Regions from separate parts of the Pseudoalteromonas sp. C12FD-1 genome, predicted to be linked through region 2. Evidence: predicted binding sites of a transcription regulator. Region 2 holds the regulator's gene; each other region holds the start of a gene.
The links. Region 2 encodes LexA, which represses DNA repair genes until DNA is damaged. Its sites were predicted from a motif close to TACTGTATNNNNATACAGTA; they were not measured.
Positions count from the first base shown of each region.

Region 1: the regulator LexA is predicted to act here: its motif matches at 2,216-2,235, upstream of WDB87_RS14380 (DNA topoisomerase III).
Region 3: the regulator LexA is predicted to act here: its motif matches at 2,321-2,340, upstream of WDB87_RS02910 (LexA family protein).

Region 1 covers NZ_JBBEVD010000072.1:2,668-6,865, forward strand. The annotation lists gene WDB87_RS14375 (M20 metallopeptidase family protein) at 1-238, shown strand, start outside; gene WDB87_RS14380 (DNA topoisomerase III) at 261-2,201, opposite strand; gene WDB87_RS14385 (hypothetical protein) at 2,431-2,916, opposite strand; gene WDB87_RS14390 (flagellar motor protein MotB) at 3,130-4,050, opposite strand; gene pomA (flagellar motor protein PomA) at 4,053-4,198, opposite strand, start outside.
Region 2 covers NZ_JBBEVD010000070.1:33,404-37,601, reverse strand. The annotation lists gene ctaD (cytochrome c oxidase subunit I) at 1-59, opposite strand, end outside; gene coxB (cytochrome c oxidase subunit II) at 59-1,195, opposite strand; gene lexA (transcriptional repressor LexA) at 1,667-2,284, opposite strand; gene WDB87_RS11935 (PaaI family thioesterase) at 2,461-2,901, shown strand; gene WDB87_RS11930 (hypothetical protein) at 2,906-3,286, opposite strand; gene WDB87_RS11925 (DUF7218 family protein) at 3,517-3,768, shown strand; gene WDB87_RS11920 (hypothetical protein) at 3,911-4,198, shown strand, end outside.
Region 3 covers NZ_JBBEVD010000037.1:76,705-80,902, forward strand. The annotation lists gene WDB87_RS02885 (hypothetical protein) at 1-33, opposite strand, end outside; gene WDB87_RS02890 (AHH domain-containing protein) at 33-446, opposite strand; gene WDB87_RS02895 (hypothetical protein) at 413-640, opposite strand; gene WDB87_RS02900 (endonuclease) at 742-1,476, opposite strand; gene WDB87_RS02905 (hypothetical protein) at 1,613-2,122, opposite strand; gene WDB87_RS02910 (LexA family protein) at 2,353-2,769, shown strand; gene WDB87_RS02915 (Y-family DNA polymerase) at 2,754-4,013, shown strand.

The DNA of each region.
Region 1 (4,198 bases), on a different contig from region 2:
AAAGGCGGTTATGGCTGGTGAAGATTTTGGACTGTACGGTAGAACTGACGAAAACATTCCTATTACGTTATTTTGGTTAGGTGGTGTAAACCAGCAGCAATATACAAATGCGATAAAAAGTAACCAAACACTCCCTTCATTACACTCAAGTAAATTTGCGCCAGATTATAAAGTAGCATTACCTACCGGTATAAAAGCCATGAGTAACGCTGCAGTTGCGTTATTTAATAAAAAATAAGCCGTATTTGAAAGCTCAGCGATTAAGTAGTTGCTGAGCTCTTTTTATAGTTTGATTTTTTAAATGATGCTTTTTTAGCACGCTTAGCAAAGCGCTTTTTAGGCGGTGCTTTAGGAAGCTTTGAAAATATATGGCTATCACAATTAGCTGCCTGCTTTACAAAACCTTCAAGCTCCACCAGCAGTGGCTGTAAAAATTGTTGGTAGCTCATTGCTTGTTGAGCAATATTGCCTAAACTCGCCTCCCATTTAGCGGTCAAATCGGGGCTAGCTAAGCCCTCTGGTAAAACACTAATAAGTGCCAAACCTGTTTGCGTTGCTTTAATTGCTTTACCTTCTCGTTTTAAAAAACGACGCCTAAATAATAATTCGATAATTCCTGCGCGGGTTGCCTCTGTTCCTAATCCATCGGTCTCTTTGAGGATCTTTTTAATTTGCGCATCTTTTACATAACGACTAATGCCGGTCATGGCACTTAGCAATGTTGCATCAGTAAAATGAGACGGTGGCGTAGTGTGTTTTTCTACCACTTCACCTTTAGTGCAGTTAAGCACCATTCCTTTTGTTAAACGAGGCAAGGTTGCTTCATCTTTTAGCTCGGCTTTACCCATTAATACCTTAAACCCTAAGCTTACGTCTTGCTTTGCGCTGGCTTTAAATAAACCTCCCGCAATTGTTACCTCTACTTTGGTTTCGTTATAAATGTAATCGGGGTAAAACTGGATTAGGTAATGCCTGCAAATAAGTTGATACACTTTTGCCTCATCAGGCGCCAAAGTCGCTGTTTTTAATTGTTTGGCGGTAGGAACAATTGCATGGTGCGCAGCCACTTTTGCATCGTTAAAACATTTGCTGCGTTTTTTAGCGTCTGCCCCATTCACAAACTCAGTATTTTGACCGCCGTTAGCTGCAATTGCCTTTAAAATTGCAGGCGCATCTAAATGCTGCTCTTTAGGTAAATAGCGATTATCTGAGCGAGGGTAAGTAATTAATTTATGGCGCTCATAGAGCGTTTGGCAAATATCGAGCACTTGCTGAGCAGCCATACCGAATGCCTTTGCTGCATCTATTTGCAGTGCCGATAAATTGTAAGGCAGTGGCGCGCTTTGTTTTTTTTGTTTTTGTTCAAGCGCTGTAACCTCGCCTGGCTGATTGGCTATTCGCGAGGCAACATTTTCAGCGAGTGCTTTATTTAATACACGCCCTTCTTCATCTTGATAAGGCTCGCAGGCTTTGCTTGGCACCCATTTGGCCACAAAGCTTTGCTGCTCGGAAGTTAATAAATGTGCTAACACTTCATAAAATGGTTTAGATACAAAGTTAGCTATTTCGTTATCTCGATTAACCACTAAGCCTAAAATTGGAGTTTGTACACGACCCACCGACAACACATTGCCAAAACCTGCTTTTTGACCCGCCAGTGTATAAGCACGTGTAAGGTTCATACCAAATAACCAATCAGCACGAGAACGTGCAAGCGCTGATACACTAAGTGGAATAAATTCACGATTTGAACGCATAGTATTAAGCGCTTTTTTTACGGCAGCTAAATTTAAGTCGCTAATAAGTAAACGTTGGATACTTTGCTTTTTAGTTTTGCTTATTTTTGCTTGCTCTATTACCTCATCTACCAAAAGTTGACCCTCGCGATCGGGATCGCCAGCATGCACGAGTACTGATGCCTGCTTAATTAGCTTTTTTAAAATAGTTAATTGCTTACGCGTTTTCGTTTTTGCCTTGAGCTGCCATTGCTGTGGCACTATGGGAAGGTGTTCAAATTGCCACTTTTTAAAACGTGCATCATAATCATCAGGTTCAGCTTGCTCAAGCAAATGCCCTATACACCACGAGACGCAGTCACCATTAGCCACTTCTATATAACCCTCGTGTTTTTTATGTGGTTTTGGCAATGCATCAGCAATGGCTCTGCCAAGTGATGGCTTTTCTGCGATATAGAGTTTCATGGGAGTTGCTCATTAACTGTTTATATGAACAGTAGTTTAGCACAGCTATTTAGAAGATGGAGCGCTTTCTATTTCTTAGGGGGTATTATACCAATCCGTAATAATATCTAATCATTTTGCGGGGCTAAACGTGTCGCTATCTGCGTTAAAAAATTCTCATTTAGAACAACTAAATAGCGAATTTTTTGCCTTGCTATCAATACGTTTATCCATCCTCAAAATAGATCACTTACTTATGCGGATTGGTATTACTTTTTTTAGCTAAGAGCATGATTAAAGGTAAATAACACACTATGACGGTGCCAATGTTGATAAAGGGCATTAACGTTTTGTAAATAATGGTGCTGTACGCTAAATCCCAAAGGTGACGGTCAACTAATCTGAATAATTGTAATATAGGTGCGCCAATAACCACTAACTGACCAATAACGCATTGCCATAAATAAACTTTATCTTTTATTCCCCAATAAGCTATTAACGCCATCCATATAATATCGGTAGCCGCCCATACTAAATAACGATAAATATAAATATCGTCAAACTCTCTCAAGCTAGAGGCTGTTATCCCCCCAAAGAAGAAGAAAGCGACGGTCAGTAATGCAAACCTAAAGGCTAGGTAATCTTTAAATATAAAAAATAATAAAAGAGCCGGGCTTAGCATAAAGACCCAGCTTTTACTTAAAATACTAACGAAATACAAAAACCAATCAGGCAAAATGTTTTACCTTATTTCTCTTTTGTATCGTCGTCGGTACCATCACCATTTCCCGGCATATCGCAGTATTTATTGATTATTTTCACAGGCACTCCATTACATATGTTAAGGAAATGTACTGTAAGCTAAAATAATGAGATTGCCAAGATACTTGAAGGGATAAAGTACCTTAAAAAGAAACTAATTTACTAAAGTTTAACGCTAGGCAATAACCTAGCGTACATCAATAGGGTCTGACTCTTTGGCCTTACCTTGTAAAATTGATATTTCAACTCGGCGGTTTCTGCGTCTATCTTCGTTTGAATCGTTTGGCACCAGCGGGCGTGTATCAGCGCGCCCTACTACCATCATGCGGTTTTTATCAAACCCTTGAACAGTTTGTAATTCACTTGCTACTGCTACCGCGCGTTTTGACGATAAGTCCCAATTATTAATATATAACTCGTTTGAAACCTGAAAATCATCAGTATGCCCCGAAACCGTAATTTCACCAGGTACATCTTTTAATAATTTACCAATATCTTGAATTATGGGCTTAAACTTAGGCTGTAAAAATGCACTCCCTGAGGGAAATGAGCCATTTTCACGGATACGAATAATAATTTGCTGACCGAGGGATTCAAGCTCAATTGCCCCGTCTATAATTTGTTTTTCGAGCTGTTGCGCTATTTTTTTCACTAGCTCATTTGTTTGTTCTTGATCGGCCGCTGAAGTTGCTTGCTCTGAAGATTGCTGCTGCGATGTACTACGTGACTCTCCACCACGCTTATCGCCACGTTGTTCTTGTCTACCACCAGCGGAGCTTTCATCACCCGCTTGAAACTCAAGCATTTGCTGGGTCATTTCAACGGTTTGCTGTTGAATGGTTTCTATCGGGGTAGGCTCAGGCTTGCCTGGAGTAAATTCCATAGCAATAACTGAGGTCCCTTTTGGAATGTCTTTTACTTCTATTTTGTTTTGAACACCAAAAGCAAACTTCATCGAGCCTGCTATTTGCTTAAATTTAAGTACATCCATTTCTGAAAACGCGAGCAAAAGTACAAAAAAACACATTAAAAGCGACATTAAGTCGGCAAATGTTCCCATCCAAGCGGGCAGACCTGGTGGTGGGCATTTGCACTCTTGATCAGACATGGTTACTCCTCGGTATCTACTTTGCGCTTAGACTCAGCAAGGTAGTTTTTCAATATACCTTCAATTACTTTCGGGTTTTGGCCATCTTGAATACCTAAAATAGCATCCAATATTAGACGCTGATTCATGGCCTCTTCATCTTTACGAA
Region 2 (4,198 bases):
GCTGGGTGATGACCGTGGTGAGCGTCATTGGCGTTAGGTTGTTCTACTATGCTACTCATTAGTTCGCCTCCGCATCAAGTGCTGCCTGAATTTCACTAGGTTGGATGACATCACCCGTATCATTACCCCACGCATTACGCTTGTAGGTAATTACTGCCGCAAGCTGCTTTATTGATAACTGTTTAGCAAATGCCTGCATTGCAGTCCCTGGACGACCATGGATCACAACATCTATATGATCTTTTATATCACCTAAAACAATTGGATTGCCTTTTAACGCAGGAAACACGCCCGGTAATCCCATTCCTGTTGGTTGATGACACGCAGCGCAACTTGCCATATACACTTGCTCGCCTAAAGTCATTAACTCTTCTTTAGGCAACGTTTGATCAAGCAAAGCAGCATCGGCTAATGCCGCTTTTTGCTTAGCTTGCTTAGCATCTGCAAGCCATGCGTTAAAGTCCTCTTGCGACTTAGCTTCAACCACCACGGGCATAAAACCATGATCTTTACCGCACAGCTCTGCACACTGTCCTCGGTAAATACCTTCTTCGTTAATGTTGGTCCACGTTTCGTTGATAAACCCCGGATTGGCATCTTTTTTAACGGCAAAATCAGGGACCCACCAAGAGTGGATAACGTCATCTGAGGTCATTAAAAAACGCACCTTTTGATTAATTGGCAGCACTAAAGGTTTATCAACCTCAAGTAAGTAATTAGGGTTTTTATTAGCAAGGTTGGCTATTTCGTCTTGAGGGGTAGATAAAATAGAGTAAAACTCTACGTCTTCGCCCATATATTCATAATGCCACTTCCACTGTGACCCTGTAATTTTAATGGTTAAGTCGGCCTTACTGGCATCCTCCATTGCTATGAGGGTTTTAGTGGCAGGGATTGCCATGGCAATTAAAATAACAAACGGAATGGCAGTCCAAAGAATTTCTACTTTGGTACTTTCATGAAATTGGGCAGGGACTGCCCCTTTAGATTTACGGTGATGAATCAGTGCCCAAAACATTATTGCGAACACTATCACCCCAATCACACAACATATTAAAAATATGGTCATGTGTAGCTGATATACATTATTACTTATATCGGTTACGCCCTTGCGCATATTGTATTGGCTATTAGCCAGCACTTGCTGCGGGAACATAATCAACACAAGCCACAAGGTAGAGGTCAGTTTACCCATGTGACGGCTCCTTTGATGCTATTGCGAATGCAAAGCGAAGAGGCATACGGCTTAAACGCCAATTCGTTATTTTTATTTTTTAACCAATCTTATTTTTAATTGGTATCGCTAGGACAACAAAAGGTTTGTGTATATTGTGTGTTCTCATAACTAAAAAGCTGTGAGTTATTGTTAGTCCAGCACATTAATGATTAGCTAAAAAACGTACAACAAGCAAGTTTTAGTATAAAAAACAATCAAGTGATATTTTAAAATTGATTAAATTACGAAGTATTAAATTGTTATTTAACAGCCAAGATACGAGCAAAATTAAGGGATGTAACACGCTTAGGAAGATAAAAGTATGAGTGAAAAAAAGTTTACAGGCTAAATAATTTTAGGCCGCTTTGAGGTAGTGGAAGGTCTTTTTTAAAACAAAAATGCACACTTAACAGTGCGCATTTATAAAAAGTGACTTAAAAATAGTTAAAATTACATCCAGTCAGCATTTCTTATTACGCCAACAGCTAAACCTTCAATATTAAAAGATTCGTTTTCAAGGTCTACTTCTATAGGGGTAAACTCTTCGTTTTCGGCGTGTAATAATACTTTTCGGCCTGCTTTTTCTAAGCGTTTTACAGTTACATCTTCATCTACTCGTGCAACCACAACTTGGCCGTTTTCTGCTGTTTGAGTACGGTGTACGGCAAGTAAGTCGCCATCCATAATACCTATATCTTTCATACTCATACCGTTTACACGCAGTAAAAAGTCTGCGGCGGGTTTAAACATAAGTGGGTCTATTTTACAGTGACTCTCAACATGTTCTTGCGCCAAAATAGGCGAACCTGCTGCAACTCGGCCTATTAATGGCAGACCTAGTTGCTCTGGCTCTTCTTCTTCAACTAATTGAATACCGCGGCTTGCGCCTGGCTTCATTTTAATAACGCCTTTTTTGGCAAGCGCTTTTAAGTGCTCTTCTGCGGCATTGGCACTTTTAAAACCTAATGTTTGTGCAATTTCGGCACGTGTAGGAGGCATACCAGTGTCTTTAATAAAAACTTTTATTAGTTCGAGTATTTGAGCTTGGCGTTTCGTTAATGGTCGCATACAACTGGTTTTCCATACAGTACATTTAACTGTGAGTATATACAGTTAAATAAAAATCGCAAATTTAAATTGCGCTTTAATTAGCTAAACCAAATACACATGTGTACATTTTAGGTAATTATTAAAATTGCATATATAAAATGCTATAAACAAGGTTTTAATTCAAAGGAGTAGTTATGAGTATTTGGTATCAACCCATCACATTAGCGCTTTGCAAACAGTTAGATGAAGGTATAAACGGCCAAGGTACTTTAATGAAAACCATGGGGATAGAAATAACCGAGATAGGGGAAGATTACCTAGTTGCGACTATGCCCGCAATACCTGAGCATCATAACCCAATGGGAATGGTACACGGCGGCGCTAATGTAGTACTTGCCGAAACAGTTGCTAGTTATGCTGCTAATTTTGTTGTTGATTTTACAAAGTTTTACTGTGTAGGGCAGGAAATTAGTGCAAGCCATTTAAAAGCGTCACGCAATGGGACGTTAACAGCAACGGCTCGTGCATTTCATATTGGTAAGCGCAGTTCTGTATGGGAAATAAAAATAACCAATAGCCGCAACGAGCTTTGCTGCGTATCAAAAATGACCGCAGCAGTGGTTGAGCGAAAGTAATAGCTTACTTTTCGATAGGGTAAATTGTTATTTCCATACCCGCGCCAATTGCAGATATACGTAATAACGTGTCTGCATGCAGCGCCTGATTAAAACATTTTGGTGACGTACCAGACTCAAAACCAATATCAAAGGTTCTGCGAGAGCAGCTTAGCCATTGCTTGAGCGCGTTACGAGAACACGACTCAATAAGCTCGCACAAGTGGTTAATAGCTTTATCTGGCGTGGTTATGTCACCTGAGGCTTCAATACGCGCAAGTTGACGATATTCGTCTTTGTCATAATGTAAAACCATCGCGTTTTTCTTTAAGTCTGCCACTAGGGCGCTAATATCTTGTTTAGACTCAAGCTCTAGATCTACATTTAAAAATTGAATTTCCGACATTGTCTGCTTTTTACCCTCTTATAGTTTCATCGCAAACTTTAACGCAGTTTTACTTTTATACCAAATCAACTAAGCGGTAAACATGGCTTTATTAATAGAAAATGCCTGTTTAAACGCCATTGGCACCTAATTTGCCTTATAAAACGGGTTAGGCTAGTTACGCTTAATTTTACCGTTTATGTATGAAAGTTATACACACACTGTGTAATTAAACGCTCAGGAGAGAAGTTATGGTAGATCATGGCCCGCAAATTAAAAACGACGATCAGTACGATGCGCTTCGCGATGAAGGCATGAGCAAACAAAAAGCCGCACGTATTGCTAATAGTAATACTCATAAAACAGCTGTAAAAGGCGGTAAAGCCTCAAATTATGAGCAACGTACAAAAAAACAGTTATACGATAAAGCAAAAGAGGTAGGCATTAGTGGCCGCTCTAAAATGAGCAAACAAGAGCTAATAAACGCCCTGCGAGAGAATTAAACGCAGCCTCTCTGATTTTTATCGCTCCTTTTTATTATTTTTATAAAGTTAGAGTAAGCTTATGAATAACTGCGACAAAATGCCGCAGTAAAAGCATGGACTGCTGTAATACACTAACGCTAAAAATAATAAGAAGCACAAAATGAGAAAACAACTATTTAAGCGCGCTCGAAAACTACATAAGTGGCTAGGCTTTTTACTTGCCTTACAAATTTTAGCTTGGCTTTTAGGTGGCTTAGTAATGAGCGCGATACCACTTGAATACGTGCATGGTAAGCACCTTGCCAAGCGCACACTTACAAACCCATTTACACAAGCAGACTACCTTACATCACTCGATAATATTACGTCACAAGTGGCTAACCCCACTCAAATAATATTTGAGCACTTTTTAACTACTCCGCTTATTACTGTTATTAACAGCACCGAG
Region 3 (4,198 bases), on a different contig from region 2:
CACACTGTATACTTTATTAAATTTGTCTGTCATTAAGCATTACCTTGTGTCAATAATGTAGTGATTGGAAATGTACCATCCGCAAGTTCTTCACCTATCTCTTTCAACGTTTCGATAATACCTTGTCGACCTAGGCCCTCTGCTATCGTTTCATTAAGTAAGAACTCAATATTCAAGTAATATTTGCCTGTATGAATTTTCGAATGAGGATAAGCATCTGGAAGGATATCCATTGGAACATGCTTTTGAAACCGAGGTAAGTAGACACCATTTGCTTCATGGTCAATATCAATACCGAACGCTGCTAATCTAAGCCTTGAACGGGCAGCACGCATATCATTCCAAGACACTATATGATGAGCCGCTGTATTCTTGGGTTTATTTCCACGCCCAGCCTTCGCCATATTTGCGGCTAGCTTTTGAGCAGCTTTTTCATATGCTCCCAACGTACATGGCGTGAATAGATTAAGTCATCAGCTGAGATAAAGCCCCGTTTATATTTAACCGAGTCTATAATTTCTCCACGATAATGTATGGAAAACGCATGGGCTTGGGCTTTAGCTAAACCACGGTCACCCGTTACGAGAAATAAATCATTTTCAATATCTTGAATAGTTACTTCATGTATTTCTTGACGCATAAAAACTCCTTTTAAATGTTGTTTCTAATATAGATATTTTTACAGATATGTACAAGCTTGAAAGCTTTATTTGAATATACAGCCACTTCAAAACAATATAGTTAGAAACCCATACTCTCACAGCGGCTTTTAACTATATCATTTTGATTCTTTTGTAGCTTTGAAATCTTCTCAGCTCTGGTGCACTCCCAAGCATCAACAGGATACATTTTATCCCAGGCATTCATCAGCTGGCGTTGCGCTTTACTCATGTTGTATCGTTTATAGGTTTTTTCCATATACAAATAAGTACGTGCGATTTTCCCTCTGGCTATTTCAGGTGGCTCGGCTTTTCTCTCGTCAATTTTCATCGCACAAAGTCCAAAGTCGCTTTGAGCTGCTGGAAGCATAGTAAAGTTATAATTGCTTCTGAGAGCATTCACAGCGCCAATGGCCGGATAAAGGTTAAACATATCAGCTTGCATAAAACGATATTCTGTATTTACTTTTTCCGCACATCGTCGACCTTTAAATGATTTACCCTTACTATTTACACACTGCTTATGACCATCTCGCCATTCGCTAAAAGTACGACCAAAGTTTTCTGCTGGAACAACGTGCTCCCATTCAATTTTTTTAGCTCGTTTGACGTACTTTGTTGTAGAAAAACCCTCCGGCGCGGTTACTTTTTTATTAGCGTCAAATATCGCACCACAGTAAAGTGTAACGCGGTGGTTGTTATATACCTGCTTTTCTAGAAGTCGTTTAGCTTTGCTGAAAGAGTCGATTTCTTGGTTTGCAGAAGAGGCAGCAGAGAAAATAAGTATTGATAACAGTGTAATTGTTGATGCTTTCATTATGATTCTTGGTACCTATTTCGGTTTAAATATGTCACATATAATAAGTGAGTTAATAAGCTAGTTCTCATTTGTGGTGACTGACAATTTTTGTTGTAGAGCTTAGATATTATACTCTTAAAATTAAATGGAAAAGTTACTTACCAGTCCAAGTATTGTCAGTTTTGTACTGTCCAGAGCAAGCGCTGTTATAGGCAAATTGGCCTGTAGACTTATCTCGACAACGCCAAACTAAGTTGTAGTTACCATCATAAAACTGGTCCCACGCATAACCAGAAGAATAGTTATTTGACCCGCCAGCTTCTGCCGCAGCAACAGCTAAAACGACGACACCTACCGCAACAACTGCTGCAATAACGCCTTGAGCGATTTCTTTTCTGTCTTGCGCAGCTAAAATCTCACATTTGTATTCGGTTAGTGCTCTATATTCAACTTCTTTGTTAAGCGCGTAAATATAGTTCGCTTCATCAGTATCCTCAGCGATATAACCTTTAGTAAGGATATCTTTATCATTGAGGTAGTTTCGACACACTTGGGCATCTGTTAATTCAGAGTCACCGGAAATGATGGCGTGTCTAGAGGCTGAGCAGCCAGTAATAAAGCTAAGTATCAGAAAAGATACAATAGTGTTTTTAACTAAAGTCATTAGTAAATTATTCCATAATTAAAATAAGCTTTGAGTAAGCTCATTATTCCTTCGCTAAATTTTAACGTAAGGATGCAAATTTTACTAATTGTTATTAAAAGGGTTTTTAATATTAAAGAATGAAACCTGCTTACATCAGCTCTAATAAAACTATCATCTTCACAAAAAGAATCTTGGCTTAATTTAAACCTTAAATTATACTGTATATACAAACAGTATTTGAGGTGTGTATGTTCGTTATTCCAATTTATATTGAGGCAGGGATTTCGGGATTTGAATCTCCAGCAGCAGAATACACAGAGCTAGGTATTTCTATCGATGAGCTAATTATCAAGCATCCTAACGCCACATTCATAGGGCTGGCCTCAGGTCAATCGATGCAAGATGTAGGGATTTTCGATGGAGACTTGCTCGTTGTTGATAGAGCTGAAGACGTAAGTTCAGGCGATGTAGTCGTTGCGAGTTATAATGGGTCGTTTGTTTGTAAAATAATAGATAAAACAAACCGCTTGCTAATCTCAGCATCCAAAAGCTACAAATCTGTTTATGTTTCACCTGAAGATGACTTCAAACTCGAAGGTGTAGTCACAACCAGTATCCGCCTACACAAAAACAAAATAGAGCTCAGTCGATGTTTGCCCTCGTAGATGCTGTCGCTTTTTACGCAAGTGCGGAGAAGGTATTTGACCCTTCGATTCGCTCAAAACCGGTTGTAGTACTTACAAATAACGATGGATGTATTTGCGCCATATGCCCTATCGCACGAAAGTTGAACATCCCCAAATTTCAGCCTTACTTCAAGATTAAAAACTATTTAGAACAGCACCATGTCGTGGTTCGCTCTTCAAATTATGAGCTTTACGCTGATTTAAGTGAAAAAATGATGACTGTTATAAATCGGTTTTGTGATGACCATTATGTTTATAGTATTGATGAATCGTTTTTACGTTTTACTGGTTTCTCTAAAATCATCAATGACTGGGCTGACTATGGACATACGATACGCCGAGCAGTTTGGCGAGAAACAGGTTTGCCCGTTGGTGCAGGCTTTGGCACAACACCTACCCTAGCGAAAGCGGCCAACCATGCAGCAAAAAAACTATCTGGGTACAACGGTGTGGCCGTTATTAACGATGAAAAATCTCGTAAAGAAATACTCATGCGCATGGATGTTACCGATGTTTGGGGTATCGGCTCTCGTTTAGGAAAAAAGCTTAAGTTAATGCAAATTAATACTGCCTGGGACTTGGCTTGCCAAAACCCTAAAGCAATGAGGCGTATGTTCAGTGTTGTCGTAGAGAGAACGGTCAGCGAATTAAATGGTATTGCCTGTTTAAGTTGGGATGAAGTAAAGCAAGATAAAAAAGAAATATACTCAACAAGAAGTTTTGGTGAAAGAGTCATTGATTTAACGACATTAAAATCGGCTTTAGTAACGCATGCCGCCATTGTTGGGCGAAAACTTAGAAGACAACAATCATTAACAAAGCGTATAGTTATTTTTGCTGCCAGCTCGCCACATGAAGATGAGCACTACAAAAAATCACTTCTATATGAATTTCCCATACCGACATCAGACACCAGCGTTATAGCTAAGGCTGTTTCTGAAGTTATTGATGAAATTTATAAACCGGATACGCGCTTTTATCGCTGCGGTATAGGAGCTATAGAATTAGAAAGTGAATCATTTCAGCAAGCCGATATGTTCTCTGTGAGTGAGGATAAACCTAAAATGATGAAATGCTTAGATACTATAAATAAACGTTATGGTGTAGGAACTTTATCAATAGGCAGTGAAAAGCTAACACAGAATTGGAATATGAAACGAGCTTTCTTATCGCCACATTATACGACTCGTTGGACAGATATCCCTATAATAAAATGTGATTGAATTAATTAGGGTAAACCAAGTATTGAATATAATTGTTCTATACAAACACAGTGGTTCTTTATTAGAAACTTCTTTAATAAAATGAGTATTGCCTTAGCTTGTCAATGCCCGCGGCTCGTTTAAAGCAGTCTTTTAAAGCAATTACGTTAACCCTCTTTGGGGTAGACACGTTCTACGATTGAATG